2 regions of the Brevundimonas sp. FV1ye29L genome follow, and region 2 is predicted to be linked to the other one. Evidence: predicted binding sites of a transcription regulator. Region 2 holds the regulator's gene; the other holds the start of a gene.

The links. Region 2 encodes LexA, which represses DNA repair genes until DNA is damaged. Its sites were predicted from a motif close to ATGTTCNCNANNTGTTCT; they were not measured.
Region 1: a site for LexA is predicted at 2,002-2,019, ahead of dinB (DNA polymerase IV). Genes of this name have one in related genera too.

Annotation. Positions count from the first base shown of each region.
Region 1 is NZ_CM178730.1:1,835,055-1,842,231, reverse strand. It holds gene ACW17W_RS09035 (hypothetical protein) at 1-328, shown strand, start outside; gene ACW17W_RS09030 (acyltransferase family protein) at 329-1,489, shown strand; gene ACW17W_RS09025 (DUF411 domain-containing protein) at 1,454-1,909, opposite strand; gene dinB (DNA polymerase IV) at 2,039-3,115, shown strand; gene ACW17W_RS09015 (DUF7662 domain-containing protein) at 3,576-3,875, shown strand; gene ACW17W_RS09010 (hypothetical protein) at 3,936-4,160, opposite strand; gene ACW17W_RS09005 (copper resistance CopC family protein) at 4,171-4,554, opposite strand; gene ACW17W_RS09000 (copper resistance protein B) at 4,572-5,714, opposite strand; gene ACW17W_RS08995 (copper resistance system multicopper oxidase) at 5,714-7,177, opposite strand, start outside.
Region 2 is NZ_CM178730.1:1,650,423-1,657,599, reverse strand. It holds gene trpE (anthranilate synthase component I) at 1-133, shown strand, start outside; gene ACW17W_RS08115 (hypothetical protein) at 214-387, shown strand; gene ACW17W_RS08110 (hypothetical protein) at 442-681, opposite strand; gene ACW17W_RS08105 (anthranilate synthase component II) at 788-1,378, shown strand; gene trpD (anthranilate phosphoribosyltransferase) at 1,388-2,431, shown strand; gene trpC (indole-3-glycerol phosphate synthase TrpC) at 2,428-3,234, shown strand; gene ACW17W_RS08090 (hypothetical protein) at 3,231-3,623, shown strand; gene lexA (transcriptional repressor LexA) at 3,734-4,417, shown strand; gene ACW17W_RS08080 (ComEC/Rec2 family competence protein) at 4,595-6,763, opposite strand; gene gltA (citrate synthase) at 7,000-7,177, shown strand, end outside.

The sequences.
Region 1 (7,177 bases), 180 kb from region 2:
GCTCAGGCCAAGGCCCGTGCTCGATACGCTCATCGCCATCGGGGTCAGCCTGTTCGCGGGCGGCCTGGTCTTCTGCATGGCGCTTCTGCTGCTCGGCGCCCACAAGGTGCCGCTGCATTTTGGTTACGGCGCCATTCTGGGCGGCGTGATCGCCTGCTCGTTCGTGTTCGGCCCCCGCGATCGGGCGGGACTGATGATCGTCGGTGGCTTGATCGTCGTTTGGGTTTTGGGAACGACCGGCCTTTATCTTTCGCGAGACCAGATCGTCCTGCATCCACATGAGCACCACAGCGCCGTCGCCGGGTATGCGCCACGGAAGACTGACTGAATGCCCAAAGCCGCCCTGACCGAGCCGTCGCCTCGCCCCGTCCGGATCGCGCGCGGCGGCTGGCTGGACGCGCTGCGTTTTATCGTCGGGGCGCTGATCATCCTCTACCATTTCCGCGAGGCCTCACCGGTCCCGCTGCCACAGCTGCATCCGGTGTTCGAGCGCGGCTATCTGCTCACCGACTTCTTCATCATCGACTCCGGCTATGTCCTGGCCCGCATCTACGGCGACCGGTTCGCCGCCGGGCAGGCCTCGCTGCGCTCCTATTCGCGCCAGCGGTTGTTGCGGGTCGTCCCGGCCCACCTGGTCGTCAGCCTCATCCTCATCGCTCTCGTCGGCGGCGCCGCCCTGGCGGGGATCGCGCCCAGCAATCCGCGCTGGTTCGACTGGTCGCAGCTGTCCGCGCAGGTGCTGCTGGTCCAGGCCTATGGCGTGCCGGGCGGGCAGGGGTGGAACGCCCCGACCTGGACCCTCTCGGCCCTGATCGGGTGTTATCTCCTGTTGCCCTGGATCAGCCGCGCCCTGTGGCGCTGGCCCCCGCTTGTCGTGGTGATCGGCGCGACGGTCCTAGTCCTCGCCGCTGACGTCGCCGCTTCGCTCTGGCTCGGCGATCCGATCTACCGCCTGCCGATGCGCTACGGCATCCTGCGCGCTCTGCCGCTGTTCCTGCTCGGGGTCGCGGCGGCCTTCTACGGCTCGCGGGTCTATGTCGGGCCGCGCCTGGCCGGAGCGATCGGCGTCGCCGCCGCCGTCGCGCTCGTACTGTTCCAGGCCTTCGGCGCCTTCAGCCTGCTGTCGCTGGGCCTGATGACCGTGATCATCTGGGCCGCCGGCGCCGTGCCGGTGCGCAGTCCTTCACGGCTGATCGAGCATCTGGCCCTGATGTCGTTCTCGATGTTCCTCACCAATGAGGTGAGCCGCATCGTCTGGTTCGGCCTGCTCGACGCCCTGGGACAGGAGTCCTGGTCGTCCGGCGTTCGTTGGGCCCTGTGGGCCGTCGGCTTGGTCGGCGCCTTCGTGGCCGCCGCTGTGTTCCGCTACGGCTTCGACCGTCCGGTCCAGACTTGGCTCAATCCGCCTCGCGTCAACGGGACGGCGCCAGATCCGGCGACGACGCCCCAGGCGTCAGGCGCCGTTGTGCCGACCGAACACGCTGGTTGAACCGTCGTTGAGGATCAGGACGGTCGTATAGGGCTCCCGTCCGGCGGCCTCCATGCCCGGCGACCCCGCCGGCATGCCGGGCGCGCTCAGAGCCCGGGCGGCCGGGCGCTTCGCCAGCAATCGATCGACGTCGCCGGCCGGGACATGGCCCTCGATGGCGTAGGCGCCGACCACCGCGGTGTGGCAGGAGGCCAGCCGGTCCGGAACGCCATGCTGGGCCCGGATCGGTGCCAGGTCCTCGCGCTCGACGACCTCTACGGTCCAGCCCGCCTGGCGCATGTGCGCGATCCAGCCGCCGCAGCAGCCGCACCAGGGCGTCTTGTACGCGATCATGCGCTTGGGCGGCGTGGCGAGGGCCGGGCCCGCGAGGGCGGCCAGAGGCAGGCCGAGGATGAGAAGGCGACGAGAAAGGCGGTTCATCGGCGGCGGTCCCGGATGGCGGCGAGACTGTCACTGTAGACCGGCGACCGGCGCGCCGCGAACCGACTTGGTGTCACAGGGGGGCGGTTTTGCTGCTCCCTTTATGTTCCAATCTTGCTAGGCCGGGGCATGAGCGACGGGCCGGTTCGCAAGATCATTCACGTCGACATGGACGCCTTCTTCGCGTCCGTCGAACAGCGCGACGATCCCGCTCTGCGCGGCAGCCCGGTGGCCGTGGGCTACGCCGCCCAACGCGGCGTGGTGGCGGCGGCCAGCTATGAGGCGCGGGTCTTCGGCGTGAGGTCGGCCATGCCGTCGACCACGGCCTTGCGGCAGTGCCCGGACCTCGTCTTCGTCCCGCCACGGTTCGAGGTCTACCGCGCCGTCTCGAAACAGATCCAGGCGATCTTCGCTGACTACACGCCTCTGGTGGAGCCGCTGTCCCTGGACGAGGCCTATCTCGACGTCACTGACAACCTGCGCGGCCTGCCGACCGCCTCGGAGACCGCCGTCGAGATCCGCGCCCGCATCCTGGAAGAGACCGGCCTGACAGCGTCGGCGGGGATTCCCTACAACAAGTTCCTAGCCAAGCTGGCCTCAGACCAGCGCAAGCCGAACGGCCAGTTCGTCGTGCCGCCCGGGCGGGGCGAGGCCTTCGTCGAGATCCTGCCGGTGAAACGCTTCTACGGGGTCGGGCCGGTGACGGCCGCCAAGATGAGCCGCTTGGGCATCGAGACCGGCGAGGACCTCCGGCGCCAGTCGCTGGCCTTACTACAGCAGCATTTCGGCAAGTCCGGTCCCTGGTACTACGCCATCTCGCGCGGCGAGGATCATCGCGCGGTTAACCCGAACCGGGAGCGCAAGTCGTCCGGATCGGAAACGACGTTCGGAAGCGACCTGACCGATCCCTCGGCGATTGAGGCCGGTGTCCTCGCCATGACGGGCGATGTCTGGGGCTGGTGCGAGAAGTCGGACGCCTACGGGCGCACGGTGACGGTGAAGGTCAGATGGGCCGACTTTCAGCAGTCCACCCGCAGCCGTTCCTTTCCGGAGCCGGTGACGTCCAAGGATCGGCTGGAAGAGATCAGCCTCCTGCTGGTCCGCTCGCTCTATCCGCCCGCCAAGGGCATCCGCCTGGTCGGCGTCAGCCTGTCCAACTTCAAGGTGCCGGCGCCGTCGGCGTCCGACCAGCTCGCCTTGGCCTGATGCGTGTGCAGGCAAACCTCTTCGGCGAGCCGGTTGCCGCGGGACCCGCCGCTCCGGACAGGTTTCGCTACTGGCCTGATCTCCTTTCAGAGGACGAGCAGGCAAGGGTGCTGCGTGCTCCACAGGCCTTGTCGTTCAAGCCCTATATCTGGAAGGCATGCGCCAAGCTGGGCGTACGGACCAGGATTCAGGTTGTAGCGGTCGGGGTTCGCACCGGCATCATAGACCCTGAAGACGAATGAGCGCCAAGCTTGAGCGCGCGTAGAAGGAGAGGGGGCGGGCCTGGACTTCTGTACAGAAGCCGGAGGTGTCGGCTCTGATCGCCGCCGACGCATTGCGTCGCTTGGCTCAAAACCAGCGCCTGTCCGTTCCGGAACCCGCCGACGACGATCCTACAACGCTCAAGGCTGGTCGCGCGAGTCGGGCTTGACCGATCGCGGCGAGGGAGGAAAAGACGCCGATGACCAAATATGCGCCCCTCGCATCCTTCCTTCGCCGCCAGAAGCGGTCCGAGGTAAACCTGACGTTCCGGGAAATTGAACGGATCGTGGGTGGCTTTCTGCCGAAAGCCGCGGCCGTCGACGGATGGTGGCGAGCGGATCCATCTGGGCCGTTGGGGCCCCAGCACATCGCGTTCGCGGACGCCGGATTCATCGCTGAACCGCAAATGCGAGCCGAGATCGTGCGCTTCGTCCGGAAGGACGCCGCCGGGCCGGTCCCCGGCACAGAGCAGGCCGGCGACCGGGACCAGGCAACCTGATTCCGGTCACCTCCGGTGGCTTCGCCGAGGGGGCCGCCGGAGGAGATCGATCGCCGACGATCAGTTGTGGTCTGCGTGCCCCTGGGGGGCAGGCGTGTCCGACAGCGCTGGTGCGGGCGCCGCCGGCTCGGCCGGGGTGGTGTCGGTCTTCATCTCGTCGCAGCAGGTCATAGCCGCATCCGCGGCCATGTCCTTGCAGCAGGCGCAGCCTTCAGCGGCCAGGGCCGCGCCGGCGCTCAGGGTCAGGATCGCGCCGGCGGCGGCCAGCAGGGTGGAAACTTTCATCGTCGTTCTCCTAGTGAATCATGAAGCGGGTAGAGCCAGACATCTTGTGGCCGTCCGGACCTTCGGCGGACCAGGCGGCAGCGTAGCTCCCCGGCGCGAGACGCGGCAAGGCCACGCTGACGGTCACGGCGGCGGGCAGGGCGGGCGCGGTGACGACGATCGGGGCCTGGCCCTCGGCGGTGAGTGTCACGGTCTTCAGGATCATCAGGTGCGGGAAAGTCGCGCTGAAGCGTTCCGGTGCGCCTTGCATCATGGCGCCGTCGGCCGGGGTGGTGACGATGTTGGAGGCGGCCGGAGCCTGGTGTTGCATTCCGGCGTGGCCGGCGTGCGGGTCTTGAGCGGCGGCGGCGCCGGCAAACGCCAAAGCGGCGGTGAGAACAAGAGTGCGGATCATCGGGTAGTCTCCTTGGATTAGAACCAGGCCTTGAGGCCGACAACGAGCCGGGTGTCTTCTGCCTCGCCGCCTCGGGCTTCGATGTAGTCGGCGGTGTTTCCGAGGGCGCGGCTCCACTCGACGCCGACGTAGGGGGCGAACTCCTTGCGGAGTTCGTAGCGCAGTCTCAGGCCCGCCTCGATCGAAGAGAGACCCGAGCCGATCTCCAGTTCCGGAATATCGCTGGCCGAGGCATCGATTTCGAGGCGCGGCTGAAGGATCAGGCGCTGTGTGATCCGCTGATCATACTCGGCCTCGACGCGGGCGGTCAGGTCGCCCTTCGTGGATAGAAAGGCGGCTGCGTCGATCTCGAACCAGTATGGGGCCAGTCCCTGGAGACCCAGGACCAGATGGGTGGTGTCCTCGCCATCGGGCCGGAAGTCTTGGCGCACACCGGCCTGCACATCCCAGAAGGGCGTGATGGCGCGGCTGTAGAGGGCCTGAATTTCGACCTCCTCCAGATCACCGCCGAAGTCGCCTTCACCCTCGGACTTCCACCAGAAGCGATTGATGTCGCCGCCGCTCCATCCCTGGACATCCCAAAGGTAGGTGTCGTCGCCATCGCCGAAGGCGGCTTCGAGGCGGTCGATGATGACGGCCGTGGTACGCACGTCGCCGTTCTCGGCAATCAAGGTCTGGCGTGATGCGTTCATCGCCTCTGCGCCGAAGACCAGGTCGGCGGCGTGCGTCGGGCCGCTCAGGGCGGCGGTCGGAACCGGCGTCTCTGGAGGTCGACCGGAATCGTCCGCGCTGGTCGGGACATCCGGCGGCCCCATGCTCATCGCCGCCATGTCATGCCCGGCATGGGGATCCGCCTGGGCCGGCTGAATCGTGGCCATGTCGTGCCCGGCGTGCGGATCAGGCTGCGCGGGCGCCATGGTCGACGTCTCGTGACCCGCATGGGGATCGGCTTCGGGCGGCATCGGCGCGGGCGGCATGACATGACCCGCGTGCGGATCCTGTGCTGCCGGCCGGGCGGGAGTCTGAGGCTCGGCGACTTGTTCGGGCGCGGGGCGGGTCGGCGCCGGCATGACATGGCCCGCGTGCGGGTCCTGGGCCTGGGCGCTGAAGGCGCTGGCGGCGAGGATGATGGGGGCGAGGGCGATGGCGAGGCGGTTCATCAGGCGGCTCCGTCCATGGGCCGCACCGTCACCACGTTGAACATGCCGGCGTGCATGTGCATCAGCATGTGGCAGTGGAAGGCCCAGTCTCCGGGTGCGTCGGCGGTCAGGTCGAACGTCACTTTTGATCCGGGAGCGACATTGACGGTGTGCTTCAGCGGCTGATGCCCCGCAGGACCGCCCGTAACGAGTTCAAAGAAATGCCCGTGCAGATGGATCGGGTGCCCCATCATGGTGTCGTTCACCAGGGTGACGCGGACCCGTTCATTCCGCTCGAAGCGGATCGGTTCGACCAGTTCGCTGAATTTGCGGCCGTCGAAGCCCCACATGAACCGTTCCATATTGCCGGTCAGATGGATTTCCATCGTCCGGGACGGCGGACGGCGATCCTTGTTCGGCTGGAGCGAAACCAGATCGGTATAGACCAGCACCCGGTGATCGACCGTTTCCAGGCCGAGGGGGCGATCGCCCAGCCGGTTGGCGGGGGCCATGGCGATCATGTCGACGCCCACGCCCACCGCCATGTCGGCCGGCGCGTTGTCAGGGTCCCGCATATTCATCGCGCCCATGCCCGCCATATCGGACGCGGGAGCGGCGGCCGGGGTCTGCCCCATGGCCGCGTGATCCATGCCGGACATCGCGCCATCGTCCATTCCGGCCATGCCGCTATGGTCCATGCCCGCCATCCCGCTGTGATCCATCCCGCCCATGCCCATGTCGCGCATCGTCAGGGTTGGAACCTCGCGGAGCGGCGGAACCTCCGCCGTCATGCCCAGGCGCGGGGCGAGCGTGGCGCGGCCCATGCCCGAGCGGTCGATCGCTTCGGACACGATGGTGTAGGCGCGGTCCTCGTTGGGCTGGACGATAACGTCGTAGGTTTCGGCGACGGAGATCTGGAACTCGTCGACCTCGACGGGTCGGACATTTTCGCCGTCGGCCTGAACGACGGTCATCGGCAGGCCGGGGATCCGTACATTGAAGATCGACATCGCCGAGGCATTGATGATGCGCAGGCGCACACGCTCGCCCGGACGGAACAGACCGGTCCAGTTTTCTTCCGGGCCATGGCCGTTGACGAGGAAGGTGTAGGTCGTGCCGTTCACGTCGGAGATGTCGCGCGGGTCCATCCGCATCTGGCCCCACATTCGCCGCTCTTCGAGGCTCATGCCGTCCGCACCCGCCAGCAGGCCGGAAAGCGTCGTCCGCTGGCGATTGAAGTAGCCGGGGCTCTTCTTCAGTTTCGCTAGGATTTCGTGGGGATGCATGAAACTCCAGTCCGACAGGACCAGGACATGCTCGCGGTCATAGGCGACGGGATCGGCGCCGGCCGGGTCGATGACGATCGGTCCGTAGTGGCCCATCGCCTCCTGGAGCCCGGAGTGGCTGTGATACCAATAGGTGCCCGACTGCTTGACGGGAAACTCATAGACGAAGGTCTCGCGTGGCCGGATGCCCGGGAAGCT
Region 2 (7,177 bases):
CGTCGTGGCCGATTCGGATCCGGCCGCCGAATATGCCGAGACCTGCGCCAAGGCCCGCGCCCCGATGCGCGCCGCCGAGGACGCCTGGCGGTTTGAATTGGGCGCGCCCTTGAACGCTCCCGGCGTGATCTGAACTCTCCGGTATCCCGGCGTCTTGCCGCCGCAGTGGATCAATCCGGCCCGGCAGTCGTTCCTGTCCCATCGGAAACAGGAATGACGACCATGCAGGGCGAGGACGAACAGATCAAGGAGACGACAGAAGAGGCCCGTCAGGGCGAAAATATCCGCGGGATGACCAGCGTTCTCGGCGTCTCGATCACCGGCGTGGTCATCGTGCTGGGCCTCGGGCTGGTGGGCTTTATCGCCTGGAACGCCGGCTGGTTCTGACCCTCCCGGCGCTGTGGCCGGCCTGAGCCGCCCTTTGGGTCGGGGTCGTGACGCTCAGCCCGCGTCGGACCGCAGCATCGTCGCGGGGCCGACGGCCTCTTGTCGCGATGGTGGCGTCCAGTCGCTTTCGTCGACGGCAAAGCCCGGCCCCAGAATCATGACCCCCGCCATCAGCACCGCCGCCGTCGCCGCCACAAAGGCCGCGCCCAGGGCCGCGACCGGACTGGCCGGCGCCTCGTCGGGTTCCGCCAGAAGATGACGGGCCAGTTCGATCTGTTGTCCGGCGACGGCCATGGCGGCGTTTCCCTTGCGCCGCGCGATATGAAAACTGCGTCGGTTAACGATCAGTTTCCCGCCAGGCCCTTTGCACCCTGCGTCGGCACAGCCTAAAGACCGGCGCATGATCCTGGTCGTCGATAACTACGACAGCTTTACCTACAACCTCGTCCACTATCTGGCGGAGCTGGGTGCGGAGACGCGTGTCGTGCGCAATGACGAGCTGACGACGGATGAGGCCTGGGCGCTGAAGCCGGAGGCCGTGCTGCTGTCGCCCGGCCCCTGCGCCCCGGATCAGGCCGGAATCTGTCTGGCCCTGATCGACACGGCGCCGCTGGACATGCCGATCCTCGGCGTCTGCCTCGGCCACCAGGCCATCGGTCAGGCCATGGGCGGCCATGTGATCCGCGCCAAGGCCCTGATGCACGGCAAGACCTCGCCGATCCTGCACGAGGGGAAGGGCATGTTCGCCGGGCTTCCGAGCCCGTTCACCGCTACACGCTATCACTCGCTGGCGGTGTCGCGCGACACCCTGCCCAATACCCTCGACGTGACCGCCTGGACGGCCGACGGCGAGATCATGGCCTTCCAGCATCACGAGCGGCCGATCCACGGCGTCCAGTTCCACCCGGAATCCATCGCCACCGAACATGGCCATGAGATGCTGGCCAACTTCCTCGATCTGGCGGGCGTTCGGCGTCTCGCGACGGTCTGAGGACGGCCTATGAGCACCGACGGCGGCTTCAAGCCCCTGCTGGCCCGATTGATTGATGGTCAGGTCCTGTCGTCAGACGAGGCCCACGATTTCTTCGCCGCCTGCCTGCGCGGCGAGCCGACCCCGGCCCAGGTCGCCGCCGCCGTCACCGCCCTGCGGATGCGCGGCGAGACGGTCGAGGAGATCGCCGCCTTCGCCCAGGCGATGCGCGACGCCGCCACGCAGCTGGATCATCCCTGGGACGTCATCGACACCTGCGGAACCGGCGGCGACGGGGCTCACACGTTCAACATCTCCACCGCCTCGGCCCTGGTTCTGGCCGGCGCGGGGGTCAAGGTGGCCAAGCACGGCAACCGGGCGATGAGCTCGAAATCCGGGTCGTCCGACGTCCTGTCGGTGCTGGGGGTCGACCTGACCGCCGGCCTGGCCAGACAGCGTCAGGCGCTGGACGAGGCCGGCATCGCCTTCCTGTTCGCCCCGGCCTACCACGGGGCGATGCGCCACGTCGGTCCGGTGCGGGCCGAAATCGGCTTCCGCACCGTGTTCAACCTGCTGGGGCCGCTGTCCAACCCGGCGGGGGCGAAACGCCAGCTGATGGGGGTCTATGATCCGCGCCTGCTGGAGCCCCTGGCCGAGGTGCTGGGCCGGCTGGGCGCCGTGCGCGCCTGGACGGTCCACGGTCAGGGTCTCGACGAACTGACCACGACCGGCGAGAGCGAGGTCGCCGAATGGCGCAACGGCGCCGTCCGCCGTTTCACCGTCACGCCCGAGGACGCGGGTCTGGGCCGGGCCTCGATCGAGGATCTGCGCGGGGGCGACGCGGAGGCCAATGCCGAGGCTCTCAACGCCCTGCTGGACGGCGCCGCCGGCCCTTACCGCGACATCGTCCTGCTCAACGCCGCCGCCGCCCTCATGGTGGCGGACAGGGCCGAAGATCTGAAACAGGGCGTCGCCCTCGCCGCCGCCGCCATCGACGACGGCCGCGCGCGCGCCGCCCTCGAGGCCCTGGCGCGCATCACCTCCGCCCCGGATGAGGAAGAGCCCCGGAATTGACCGACATCCTGTCCCGCATCGCCGACTACAAGCGAGACGAGGTCGCGGCCCGCAAGGCCATGCGCAGCCTCGCCGATCTGGAGACGGCCGCCGCCGCCGCGTCGGCCCCGCGCGGTTTCCGCACCGCTCTTGAGACCCACGTCGAGGCGACGGGCCGCCCCGCCCTGATCGCCGAGATCAAGAAGGCCAGCCCGTCGAAGGGACTGATCCGGCCGGACTTCGACCCGCCCGCCCTCGCCCGCGCCTATGAGCGGGGCGGGGCCCAATGCCTGTCGGTCCTGACCGACGGCCCCAGTTTTCAGGGCGACGACGCCTTCCTGACCGCCGCGCGCGACGCGGTCGCCCTGCCCTGTCTGAGGAAGGACTTCCTCGTCGATCCGTGGCAGGTGGCCGAGAGCCGCGCCCTGGGCGCCGACTGCATCCTGATCATCCTCGCCATGATCGACGACGGTCTGGCCGGCGAACTTCTGGCCGAGGCCGATCGATTCGGCATGGACGCCCTGATCGAGACCCATGACGAGGCCGAGATGGCCCGCGCCTGCCGTCTGGGCGGCGATCTGGTCGGGGTCAACAACCGCTCGCTCAAGACCTTCGAGGTCGATCTGGAGACGACCGAACGCCTGGCCATGCTGAGCCCGGTCAAGGCCCTGCTGGTGGCCGAGAGCGGCATCTTCACGCCCGATGACGTCCAGCGGGTGTCGGACGCCCACGCGCAGGCGGTGCTGGTCGGCGAAAGCCTGATGCGTCAGGCGGATGTCGAGGCGGCGACGCGGGCGTTGATGTCGGAGCCAAGCGTCCGGTGAACCGGTTCCTGATCGGCTGCCTCGCGATACTTTGCTTGGGGACGAGCTGCGCACCTCACCGGCAAATCGCAACCGTTCAAACATCTTGTGACGGCCCAGATTCCTGCGCTGCAATTACCGTCGCCTTCGTTCATTTCGAAGGTCAGCGAGTACGGCTTCTGGTCGATGGGGTCGTCGTGCTGGACGAGGTTCTCAGCACCGACGATGACAGCACGGGCATCTCAAAAGTCATCAAGCTAGAGGCGGCCGCCGGTAGCGCGATCACGCTACTCATCGATGGAACTTTGGCAGACGGTGAAAGGCTTCAGGCAGCGACCCGCTCGATCGCCGTCAGTTGGAGGCCTCCATACTTCCACCAATCAGAAAACGTGGCGCTGCTGTTGGATTGACCGGCGTCAGAGGCGGTTGCCCATGATGTCAGCCGTTAAGTTGACATTAGCGAAGAACACTTACAGAACATCGGCAACGGTTCACGCCTTGTTCTGGATGATTCCCCGCCATGCTCACCAAGAAACAGCACGAGCTCCTGATGTTCATCCATGAGCGGATTCAGGAGACCGGCGTCTCCCCTTCGTTCGACGAGATGAAGGAGGCGCTGGATCTGGCGTCAAAGTCGGGCATTCACCGGCTGATCACGGCGCTGGAGGAGCGGGGCTTTATCCGCCGCCTGGCGCACCGGGCCCGGGCGCTGGAGGTCACCCGCATGCCGGACGAGGCCACGCCCCTGCGCGGACGCGGCGTCTTCCGGCCCGAGGTCGTTGAGGGCGGACGGCCCGTCGCGGCGGCCCCCGCCAATGACACCCGCGAACTGCCGCTACTGGGCAAGATCGCCGCCGGCACCCCCATCGCCGCCATCCAGCATGAGCGCGAACGCTATCCGGTGCCGGAGTCCATGCTGGGGTCCGGCGACCACTATATGCTCGAGATCGAGGGGGACTCGATGATCGAGGCGGGGATCCTGAACGGCGATCTGGTGGTCATCAAACGCGTCGATACCGCCGCCTCGGGCGAGATCGTCGTGGCCCTGGTCGAGGGCGAGGAAGCCACCCTGAAACGGCTGCGCAAGAAGGGCGGCTCCATCGCCCTGGAACCCGCCAACCGCGCCTATGAGACCCGCATCTTCGGCCCCGACCAGGTCGAGGTCCAGGGCAAGCTGGTCGGGCTGATCCGGCGGTATCACTAAGGTCCGGCACAGACCCTGCTTCAAATTCCGTCATCCTTGGAGTTGATCCGGGGATCGGACGCTCCTCCCACCCCGACAGGCAGGATGTCGCACGATCCGTGCATCATACCGGCCGCACGGCGGCTGAACCGCTGATCCCCGGATCAAGTCCGGGGATGGCGGCGTTTCGAAGATCACTCACGCCTCAGGCGCCTCCGGGTCGGCGATCCGCGTCCACGGCCGGTCGCCGCGCACCTCCGAGGTCCAGGTCGCCCGCCAGCCCGTCTGGCCGTCGCGCCACAACTCCACCGACCCGCCCCGCGCGAAATCGACGCCGTCCAGCACCAATCTGTCGTGACACTCCGCAGGCAGGCGAGGCAGCACAGCGCGACTGCTGACCACGGAGGCCGACCGGCACAGGGCCGCGAGCGCCTCAATCGATGGGGCGCGCGTTCCCCACCACAGCGCAACAGGAGCGGCGGCAGGGCTTGCCGGCGCACAGGCGTAGCGGCCGCAGGTCCAGCCGTTTTCGGGCCGATCCATCATCTCCAGTCCCCGGCGGCGCGACCAGAGCTCGACGGCGAATTCCCGCACGCCCGGCCGGACCACCACGGCCTGCCGCGCCTGATGGAAGGCGGCGTTGGTCCCGCCGTCGCCGATCCACAGGTCCGGCGTCGGGGCGCGCGGCCAGACCAGCACCGCCGCCGCCAGGGGCAGGCCCAGCCAGCGCAGCCGCCCCTGCCACAGACAGACGATCAGGATGCCGAGGAAGGCGATGGGCAGGACGAAATCCGGCGCGCTGGCCACCGTCCGCACCGCTCCGGGCAGGCCCGCCGTCCAGTGGCCGATCGTCAGCATCAGATCGATGCCCCGGCCGGCCACCCACAGGAACGGCGCGCCCAGACCGACCGGTTCCAGCAGGGCCCCCAGTGCCAGCGCCGGCATCATCAGAAAATCCGCCACCGGGGAGGTCGCCAGATTGGCGAGCAGTCCATAGACCGCCGTCCGGTTGAAATGCTGCATGGCGAACGGACCCGTAGCGAGCCCGGCCACCAGGCTGGCGGCGCAGGCGGCGACCATCCAGCCGCCGAACCTCTGCACCGCCACAATGGGCCAGGGCGCCGAGATCTCGCGCGGCCGGCGCGGCCAGGCCTCGACCAGGCCCACAAGGGCGGCGGTGGCGGCGAAGGACATCTGGAAGCCGGGCGTGACAATGGCCTCGGGCTGGATCGCCAGCACCACCAGGGCCGCGACGGCCAGGGCGTGCATGGTGATCGCCTGCCGGTCCAGCAGGATGGCGATGAAGGCGATCGAGGCCGTGATCGCCGCCCGCTCGGCCGGGGGCGGCGCGCCGGAGATGACCAGATAGGTCCCGACCGCGATCAGACCGGCCACGGCGGCGACCTTCTTGCCCGAGACCCGCAACGCCAGCCAGGGCCAGGCCGCCAGGGCCAGCCGGACGCTGAAGAAGACGAACCCGCCGACCACGGCCATGTGCAGGCCCGAGATCGACAGGATGTGGGCCAGCCCGGAATCGCGCATGGCGTCCAGATCGTCCTGACCGATCCAGGTCTCGTGGCCCGTCACCATGGCCGCGGCGACGCCTCCGGTGCGCGGCCCCAGACGCGCCACGATCCGCTCGGCCAGGCCGAAGCGGACGGCATTGACCTTCATGATCAGGCGCAGACCCCATGACGGCGGATCAAGACTGACCGCGCGAGTTTCTCCCAGTGCGAACGCCACCCCGCCCATGCCGGCGAAAAAGGCGTTGCGGCCGAAATCATAGGCGCCCGGCGCGGCGGGCGGCGGCGGCGGATTGAGGATGGCGAACAGCCGCACAGCCTCGCCGGGCCGGGGCGGCGGCCCCTTCACTGTGGCGCGCAGCCGGATCGGCGTGTCCTCCGGCGCAAGCCCGCGGATCCAGACCGGCGCCACGACGACACGGTGGCCGCGCTGGCCGGGACTGTCGACGTCCAGCACCCAGGCTTCCAGCACCGTCGGCGCCGCCATGGCCGGGGCGATCGGGGCGGCGACGCGCCCGGTGCGGATTCCGGACGCCGCCAGACCGGCCGCCAGACAGGCCAGCAGCATCAGGGGGACGGTCACCGGCCTTCCCGCGCCGGCTCGCCTCGTCGCCAGCCAGAGTCCGGCCGTCAGGATCGCGGCGGCGGCCATCGGCCAGAGCGGCGGCTCGGACCCGAGACTGAAATACAGGGCGCATCCGCCGCCGAAGGCCACCGGCGCCCACAACCGCCAGCGCAGCCCCTGTCGTCCCGGTTCGGCCCGCAGATCGGCCCACAGGCGGGTCCAAGGTCCACCCGGTGCGCCCGGACGGGCGTCATCCTGCATCTGCATCGTCGTGGTCATGCGACGCCCCCGGATCGCAATGATGTTTTCTGGTCAGAAAAAGCCTGTAAACACAAACACTGGACGGTCATCAGAGCGGTCTGCGAACCCCGGCCCGGCGGCAACGGTCCGCGAATAGATGCGACGAAGGTCGCGGGCGCTTGGATGATGCGCCGCAACAGACTAAGTGATTTCCCACAACGATAAAGGGGCCCGGCGTCTCCCGGTCCGGACCTCACCTTTGCGAAGGGGCTACAATGAGCGAAGACGTTAAATCCGCGACCCTCACCCTCGGCGACAAGTCCGTCGACCTGCCCGTCCTGTCCGGCTCGATCGGCCCGGACGTCATCGATATCCGCAAGCTGTACGGCGCGACCGACGCCTTCACCTTTGACCCCGGATTCACCTCCACCGCCGCCTGCGAAAGCGCCATCA